DNA from 4 places in the Ensifer sp. SL37 genome. Region 4 is predicted to be linked to each of the others. Evidence: predicted binding sites of a transcription regulator. Region 4 holds the regulator's gene; each other region holds the start of a gene.
What was found. The regulator PhoB, encoded in region 4, activates phosphate uptake and scavenging genes when phosphate is short. The targets are predictions, from matches to a motif close to TGTCATNNANCTGTCAT.
Positions count from the first base shown of each region.

Region 1: the regulator PhoB is predicted to act here: its motif matches at 1,449-1,465, upstream of OVA00_RS13365 (PhoX family protein).
Region 2: the regulator PhoB is predicted to act here: its motif matches at 1,091-1,107, upstream of OVA00_RS36320 (putative 2-aminoethylphosphonate ABC transporter substrate-binding protein).
Region 3: the regulator PhoB is predicted to act here: its motif matches at 1,221-1,237, upstream of OVA00_RS28805 (LTA synthase family protein).

Region 1 is NZ_JAPPRN010000006.1:260,518-262,718, reverse strand. Features, by position in the region: gene OVA00_RS13365 (PhoX family protein) at 1-1,373, opposite strand, end outside; gene OVA00_RS13360 (DUF2339 domain-containing protein) at 1,569-2,201, shown strand, end outside.
Region 2 is NZ_JAPPRN010000007.1:855,025-857,225, reverse strand. Features, by position in the region: gene OVA00_RS36320 (putative 2-aminoethylphosphonate ABC transporter substrate-binding protein) at 12-1,034, opposite strand; gene phnY (phosphonoacetaldehyde dehydrogenase) at 1,397-2,201, opposite strand, start outside.
Region 3 is NZ_JAPPRN010000006.1:3,401,657-3,403,857, reverse strand. Features, by position in the region: gene OVA00_RS28810 (NAD+ synthase) at 1-1,003, opposite strand, end outside; gene OVA00_RS28805 (LTA synthase family protein) at 1,272-2,201, shown strand, end outside.
Region 4 is NZ_JAPPRN010000006.1:954,960-957,160, forward strand. Features, by position in the region: gene OVA00_RS16780 (GcrA family cell cycle regulator) at 365-886, shown strand; gene phoB (phosphate regulon transcriptional regulator PhoB) at 956-1,639, opposite strand; gene phoU (phosphate signaling complex protein PhoU) at 1,842-2,201, opposite strand, start outside.

The DNA.
Region 1 (2,201 bases), 690 kb from region 4:
TCGGAGGCAAGACGGGTGTTGATCAGCACGTCCGCCTGCGAGGCAAAGCCGTTGGCTTCGGTCAGCGGGCCTTCGCCGTGCGTCAGCGGCATCCAGGTGACGGAGCCGTCTTCGTCGAACTTGGCGACATAGAGCGTGCCCTCGTCGAAGAGGTCCATGTTGGCGGCGCGATCGTCAGGGTTGAAAGTGCCCTTGGTCACGAACTTGTAGACATAGTCGTAGCGCTCGTCGTCGCCGGAATAGAGCACGACGCGGCCGTCCTTGTTGACGATCGATTCGCAGCCTTCGTGCTTGAAACGGCCGAGGGCTGTGCGCTTCTTCGGCACTGACGTCGGATCAAGCGCGTCGACCTCGACGATCCAGCCGAAGCGATTGGCTTCGTTCGGCTCTTTGGAGACGTCGAAACGGTCGTAGAAGGACGCCCATTCATACTGGCCGCCCGGTGCGCCCAGCCGCTTCAGCTGCTTGTATTCCGGATGGTTCTCGGCAATCTCGCCGCCGAAATAGCCGTTGAAGTTTTCTTCGGCCATCATGTAGGTGCCCCAGGCGGTGACGCCGCCGGCGCAGTTGTTGAGCGTGCCGAACACCTTTTTTCCGGTCGGGTCGGACGGCGTCTTCAGGCGGTCGTGACCGGCGGCCGGGCCGGTGATCTGCATCTCGGTGTTGACGGTGATGCGACGGTTGTTCTTGCCGTCGAGAACCGGCTGCCACTTGCCGTCGACCTTGCGGATCTCGATGATCGTGCCGCCATGTGCGGCCATCTCGATGTCGACCAGCTCCTTGCTGTATTCGCCGAGAACGACCTTCTCTTCCTCGACTTCCTTGCCGTCCTTCGTCACCTTTTCCTTCACGACGCTGGCGAAGGCCGGGAACATCAGTTCGGCATTGGTGTATTCGTGGTTGACGACGAGCAGGCCGTGGTCGGCGCTGCCGTCGAGCGGGATGAAGCCAACATAGTCGTTGTTGTAGCCGAACAGCTTTTCCTGGGCAGCGGCCGTCTGGTTCTTCGGGTCGAACTCCGGGCTGTCGGCGAAGATCTTGTCGCCCCAGCGAAGCAGGACGTCGGCATCGTAACCTTCGGCCACATGGTGCTTTTCGTCGACGCCGGCTTCGATCTCGGTAAAGTCGAAGCGCGAACCCTCCTCGGCGCGTGCCTCTTCGGCGGTCAGGAGAGCGAGCGGGCTGACGGTGGTCGAGATCGCGGCAACTGCCAGCGAGCCGCCGATGAACGACCGGCGCGAGAAGCGGCGGTGGATGATGTCGCCCATCGTCGGATTGGCGGAACAGTTGTGGCCGACATCTTCCAGCTCTTCCCTGCGTTCCGTCAGCGTCTTGAATTCGGTCTCTTCCGTCTGGGCGAGATGCTTGTCCATGATCGGGTCTCCTGGTTGAACGATGGAAACCACCGCGCAAGGCAGCGGTGTTCATCCGCCTGTACCAGCTGCCCCATGACAGTTCTGCGACATTTCCGTGAAGAGATTACAGCGCTCGGCCGTCTATAGATTTGGCGCTTGCATAAAAGTCTGTATGGTTGCGCGCGCCGGCGATTGCGACTGCCAGGGGAAAGTATGTTCGAACTTATTGCTTTAGCTGCCTTTATTCTGGCCCTGTCCGCCTATCTCGGCAACCGAAGGACGACCGAGCGTCTTGGTGCCGAACTCGCCGCCCTCAAGGCGGAGGTCGTGGCGCTGAAGGCCGCTCCGGGGGGAGGCGCCCCGGCTGAAACGGCGACCGAGGCGTTTGCGGCTGCGGACGAGTTGTCGGCCATGTCGGAGACGCCGGAGCCAGAGACGCTGGACGATGCCGCTGCCGCCTTCTCGGCCAGTGCGCGCGAGGGCGCGCGGATTTTCGGCGATGCGGAAGGAGCCGCGGCCAAAATCGAGGGCGAGGAGACGATCGCTGCCAGCACGGAAGCACCGCAGCCGGTCGCAACCGTACCCCGTCAGACCGAAAGCCTGGAAAGTCGCCTCGGCGCCCGTTGGGCCGTCTGGGTTGGCGGCATCGCGTTGGCGCTCGGCGGCGTCTTCATGGTCAAGTATTCAATCGATGCCGGGCTGTTGAGCCCGGCGGTTCGCCTGACGCTTGCTGCCTTGTTCGGCCTCCTGCTGATGGCGGCAGGCGAGGTCATCCGTCGGCGCGCGGTGCCCGTGATCGCCAACGAATTCCAGAACGCCATGATCCCCGGCATCCTGACGGCGGCC
Region 2 (2,201 bases), on a different contig from region 4:
GCCGATCAGGCTCAGCTCTTCGGTTCAGACTTGGCGTCGTAACGCTTCTGCCATTCCTTGAGGATGTCAGAGCGGTTGTTTGCAGCCCACTCGAAGTCGTTGACGATCATCCGGGAAGCGATGTCGTCGGGCAGGTGCTCGACCTGCTTGGCGACGCCCGGATAGGCAACGACGGCATAGCCGGCATTGTACATTTCGTTCGCTTCCTTGGTGACCGACCAGTCGACGAGCGTCTTTGCGGCTTCGAGGTTTGCCGTGCCAGCGATGATTGCGGTTGCCTCGGCCTCCCAGCCCGAACCCTCGGCGGGGAAGATGATGTCGATCGGTGCACCGGCACTCTTGGCCTTGGCGCCCGGAAACTCGAAGGACACGCCGATGACGGCTTCACCGGCGCCTGCCATCTTGCACGGCTTGGAGCCGGAATGGGTGTAGGCGGAGATGTTCTCGTGGAGCTTGTCCATGTAGTCCCAGGCCTTCTCCTCGCCCCACATCTGCATCCAGCCGGAGACGTCGAGGAAACCGGTGCCCGAGGATGCCGGGTTCGGCATCACCACGTGGCCCTTGTATTCGGGGTTCGTCAGGTCTTTCCAGCTCGTCGGCGGCTTGAGGCCGAGCTTTTCGCCCTCGACCGTGTTGTAGCAAAGAGCCGCGACATAGGCGTCCATGCCGACCCAGCTCGGCGGCGTGTCCTTATCGACGAATTTCGGGTCGAGCGTCTCGACGCCCTTGGGCTGGTAAGGTTCCAGCATGCCTTCGGTCTTCAAGAGAAGCAGCGAGGTTGCAGCGAGCCCCCAGACGACATCGGCCTGCGGATTGTCTTTTTCTGCAAGCAGCTTGGCGGTCATGACGCCTGTGGAATCGCGCACCCAGTTGATCTTGATGTCCGGGTGGGCCTTTTCGAAGGTCGCCTTGTAGCGGTCGAGGTCGACGGCTTCGACGGCGGTGTAGACGGTGAGCTGTGTTTCAGCGGCAGCGATGGCAGGAAGCACAGCGGAAACGGCGCCGGCAAGCACAAAGAACATGCGTCTGTTCATGATTGAAGTTCTCCTCTGAGGTCCTGGTAAAACCGGGGAAGCGCGGCGGACAATCTTGTCGTTGCCCTGTTGTGATCGGCTTCGGGAAACATTCTGCGCAGCGGTTTCCTGTAAGTAAAATTTATTATTCTTATCGATTAGAAGAAAAAAACTATGGATGTTCTGCCGCAGAACTGGGCATGGAAACCGCGCTTGACCAAGGCGGGGGCAGGTTTCGATACGATTTCGCACAATCTGCCGGATGAAGGAGCAGATCTAAGATTGCGCGTCGCGCAGAGCCCCGCGACGCTGCGGGAGCAAATAAAAAGGGAGCCGCCATGGCGGCTCCCAGAGGGGTGAATCAGCGGGGGAAACGCTTGAGATCACCATGGCAAGGAGAATGTCTTGACGTTGGTAAAGCTCTTCATCGCCTCGATGACGCCTTCCTTGTAGCCGTTGCCGGAATCCTTGATGCCGCCGAAGGGGCTCATCTCGATCCGGTAACCCGGCACTTCCCAGATGTTGACCGTGCCGACCTTCAGCCCGGCGATGTATTTCTGCATTCGCCGGAAGTCATTGGTGCAGACGCCGGAAGAAAGGCCGAAGGCGGTTGAGTTCGAGAGCGCGATCAGCGCGTCGTCATCATCGGGCGCGCGCACGATCGGTATGATCGGCGCGAAGGTTTCTTCCATCACCAGTTCGCTCGAATGCTTAACGCGGTCGACAACGATTGGCGGCAAGAGGGCGCCCTTACGGCCGGGATCGTAGAGGATCTCCGCCCCTTCTTCCGCTGCCCGGTGCACCCGCCGCTCGAAGACTTCCGCCGCCTTGGCATGGACGACCGTGCCAAGGTCCGTCGCCCGGTCCATCGGATCGCCGAACCTCAGCTTTTTCGCTCGCTCGAGCACCAGCGGCACGAAGCGGTCGGCAACGCTCTCCTGGCAGAGGATGCGTTTCACAGCGGTGCAACGCTGGCCGGAGTTCTTCGTCGCGCCGGCAACGGCCAGATCCGCGGCTCTTGCGAGATCGTCGTCCGACAGATCGTTGAGGATGATCAGCGGGTCGTTGCCGCCGAGCTCCAGGATCTGCCGCTTGTAGTGGGCGTGGGCCGCGATCAGCTTGCCGACAGGAACGCTGCCGGTAAAGGTGATGAGGTCGAAGTTCGGATTGGTGATCATCTCCATGCCA
Region 3 (2,201 bases), 2.4 Mb from region 4:
ATTCCTGCGAGGTGTAGCGGTAGGGCAGCATGACCGTGCGCACCCGCTCCTCGCCGAGCGCATCGACGGCGAGCGCTGCGCAAATGGCGGAATCGATACCGCCGGAGAGGCCAAGCACGACATTTTTGAAGCCGTTCTTGTTCACATAATCGCGGAAGCCGAGCATGCAGGCGCGGTAATCCGCCTCCTCCCGCTCCGGCAGGCGCGACTTCAGGCCGTGCTCGCAATGCCAGCCGCTCTCGCCCTTCTTCCACTCCACGATCGAGATCGCCTCTTCGAACTGGCTCATCTGGAAGGCGAGCGACTTGTCGGTGTTGAAGGCGAAGCTGGCGCCGTCGAAGACCAGTTCGTCCTGGCCGCCGAGCTGGTTGGCATAGATCATCGGCAGGCCGGTCTCGATCACCTGCTTCAGCACGACCTGATGGCGCACGTCGACCTTGCCGCGATAATAGGGCGAACCATTCGGCGACAGCAGGATTTCAGCACCGCTTTCGGCCAGCGTCTCGCAGACGCCGAGATCGCCCCAGATGTCCTCGCAGATCGGAATACCGATGCGCACACCGCGGAAATTGACCGGTCCCGGCATCTCGCCCGGATCGAAGACGCGCTTCTCGTCGAACTCGCCATAGTTCGGCAGATCGACCTTGTCGCGGATCGCGATCACCTTGCCATCGTCGAGCACTGCCACGGCGTTATGTCGGCCGGTCTTCGACAGGCGCGGGAAGCCGATGATGACGCCCGGGCCGCCATCGGCCGTTTCGGCGGCCAGCTTTTCGACGGCCTGGAGGCAGGCCTTGAGAAAGGCCGGCTTCAGAACAAGGTCTTCCGGCGGATAGCCCGAAATGAACAGCTCCGTCAAAAGCAGGAGATCGGCGCCCTGTCGCGCCGCATCGGCGCGCGCCTCACGCGCCTTGGCCAGGTTTCCGGCGATGTCGCCCACGGTCGGATTGAGCTGGGCAACGGCGATACGAAGGAGCGAGGGGGCGTTTTTATGGGCGGTCATGAGCGGGCCTGTCGGTCTGTCCTGAACGATTGCATCTGACTTTCGCAATGTTCTTTAGCGCAATCTGCGGAAAAATACCCACAGCCAATCGCAGCCACGCGAAAAAAACCGAAAACTTCTGTTTTTCCCGGTCCTTATACTGGGCCGTTCGTGCGGCTTCACGCCACGAAAAGCCACCCTCCATTCCCGTTAAGAAACCATTCATCCCCTGTTCAAAATGACGGGCGTATGACAGTTACACGACGCATTTATGAAATTGGAGAATATGTTGGCCAGTATCGATTCCGCTGTCGCGCGAGGCTCACGTGTCTATGCCGACCGACCCGGCTTCGCCGCACGGCACGCCAAGACGCTCGCTTCCACGCGCAGCGCCCTGTTCTCCCTGTTCGTTGCAACTGCCCTTGTCTTCGCCGTTGAACTGATCGTCCGTCAGTCGCCGACCGACACCCTTTCCTATGTCCTCGACCCGACGCGCCCGGCGCTGACGACCATCGGCATATTCTTTCTCATTCTGCTCGCTGTCGACGGTATTTTCGGCCGCGAGCACAAGTCCGCCGTGGTGATCGCGCCGCTGGCACTTCTGCCGGCCGTCATCTGCCAGCAGAAGCAGGTGTTCCTGTCCGATCCGCTCTATCCGACCGACTTCCTGTTCGGCCGCCAGATCATGGAGCTGATGCCCGTGCTGGTAAAGGACCGTCCGTGGACGGCGCTCGGCATCGCCGTCGGCCTGGTTGCCACCGTCGTCGCCATCGCCCTCCTGTTGCGCTTTGCCTGGCGGACCTTCCCGAAGCTGACGACCCGCGAGCGTGTCGCCCGCCTCGCCTTCGCGCTGCCGCTGCTCGTCGCCTTCTGGAACATCATGGATTACAACCAGTTCTCCTGGATCCGTGATCGCCTGAAGGTCATCCCGATCATGTGGGACCAGACCGAGAACTATAAGCACAACGGCTTTGCGCTCGCCTTTGCGATCAACCTGCCGATGGCCAATGTCAGCGCGCCCGCCGGCTACATGGCCGACGCGATCGACCGCATTCCGGTGAAGCCGCTTCCCGCCGGCACCTCGCACCGCGGCAAGCCCGACGTCATCGTGCTGATGAGCGAATCCTTCTGGGATCCGACCCGCCTGCCGAACGTCAAGCTGTCGCCCGACCCGATGCCGACGATCCGCGAAATGCAGTCGGGCAACGTCTTCTCGCCG
Region 4 (2,201 bases):
AAAATCAAAAATGCCGCCTTTCGGCGGCGCAGGCACTATTCCCATTTCGCGCTGCAATGTCAACAAAACCAAGCCTTGCAGCGCAACATGAAGGGTCGATTCCTGGCAGCAGAAAAATCGTCCGGGAGGGCTTGCAAAAATGCAACGCTGGCCGAGCAAGTTGGGGAAAACTACGAAATCGATTCGGCCTGATTCCTGGGACTCTTGCCACAGAGTCCAGCGGTCAGTACGTTAACATTCAATTACTAGACGCATGCGGCGGACCTAGTCACCAAAAGAGTTATCGCGTTTGCAACCCCGGGGTTTAGCCGGGGTGCGGTGAGGGATTCTGCCATCCCCAACGCTGAGAACGGAGAGTGCAGAAATGAACTGGACTGACGAGCGGGTGGAGAAACTGAAGAAGCTTTGGTCCGAGGGCCTGAGCGCAAGCCAGATCGCGGCGCAGCTCGGCGGCGTCAGCCGTAACGCTGTCATCGGCAAGGTTCACCGCCTGAGCCTGCCAGGTCGCGCCAAGGCCGGCGGCAGCACCACGACGGCAGCCCGTCCGAAGCGCCCGACTTCGGCACCGCGCGCACCGAACTACGCTTCGCGCGTTTCGACCCGCCCGGTTGCACGCGCGGCCGGCGCTGTCGTTCTCAAGGAAGAAATCGAAGTCGATCTCGTTGCCGAGCAGGATTTCAGCACCCGCACCGACGTTGTCGTGCCGATGTCGCGCCGCCTCGAGCTGACCCAGCTCACCGAGCGCACCTGCAAGTGGCCGATCGGCGACCCGCTGAAGGAAGAGTTTCACTTCTGCGGCAACGATTCCCCGGAAGCCTCGCCTTACTGCACCTTCCATGCTCGGCTGGCCTACCAGCCGTCGGGGGAGCGCCGCAGGGCTCGCTAAGAAGCTGGACCGCATTGATAAAGGAAGGGGCCGATCGGCCCCTTTTTTTGTTGGCGACTTTCAGACCGCTCAGCTTTCGAGCGAATAGCCGGCGCCGCGAACGGTGCGGATGACGTCGGGCATGTTCGAGAAGTTCAGAGCCTTGCGCAGACGACCGACATGCACGTCGACGGTGCGCTCGTCGACATAGATGTCATGCCCCCAGACGCCATCCAGAAGCTGCGAGCGAGAGAAGACGCGGCCCGGCGAGGACATGAGGAACTCCAGAAGACGGAACTCGGTCGGGCCGAGGCGCACTTCGCGGCTGCGGCGATGAACGCGGTGGGTCTCGCGGTCGAGTTCGATGTCGCCGCAGCGAAGCAGCGTCGAGAGCACCTCGGGCTTTGCCCGGCGCAGCATCGCCTTGACGCGCGCCATCAGCTCCGGCGTCGAGAAGGGCTTGACCACGTAGTCGTCGGCACCCGTCGCCAGACCCCGGACGCGCTCGCTTTCCTCGCCGCGCGCCGTCAGCATGATGATCGGCAGACGTTCGGTCTCCGGACGCTGGCGCAGCCGACGGCAAAGTTCAATGCCGGAAACACCGGGCAGCATCCAGTCGAGGATAAGCAGGTCGGGCAGCCGCTCCTGAAGCCGGATCTCCGCCTCGTCGCCCCGCAGGATCGTATCGACGTCGAAGCCCTCGGCTTCCAGATTGTAACGCAGCAGAACGCTCAGCGCCTCTTCGTCTTCGACTACGGCGATTTTTGGCAACATCAGGTAACGTCTCCTTACCGCGGGCGGCCTTTGGGCTCATCGGCCCGGCCGGCGCTCAGACACTCTAAATCTGGAGCACATCCGCCGTTTTCAAAGGCGGGGCGAAAACCGCATGCTTCAGATACAGGAATTCGGGGCCGCGACCGAAGCCGCGACCGGATCAGATTTCAAGGGGCATGCATGCTTACGGCGCGCTTGGCGCTCAGTCGTTGACCGAGCCCAGCGTCGACGTGGTGTCATCCTTCGGACGCTCGCCTTCCGGCTGAGCACCCGTCGCCATGTAATAGATCGTCTCAGCGATATTGGTCGCGTGGTCGCCGATGCGCTCGATGTTCTTGGCGCAGAACAGAAGATGCGTGCAGGGCGTGATGTTGCGCGGATCTTCCATCATGTAGGTCAAGAGCTCGCGGAACAGCGAGGTGTAGATCGCGTCGATCTCCTCGTCACGCTCGCGGATGCTGTTGGCCTTTTCCGGCGAGCGCGAGGCGTAGACGTCGAGCACTTCCTTGAGCTGGACGAGAGCGAGCTCTGCCAGATGCTCGAGGCCACGGGCGAGCTTGCG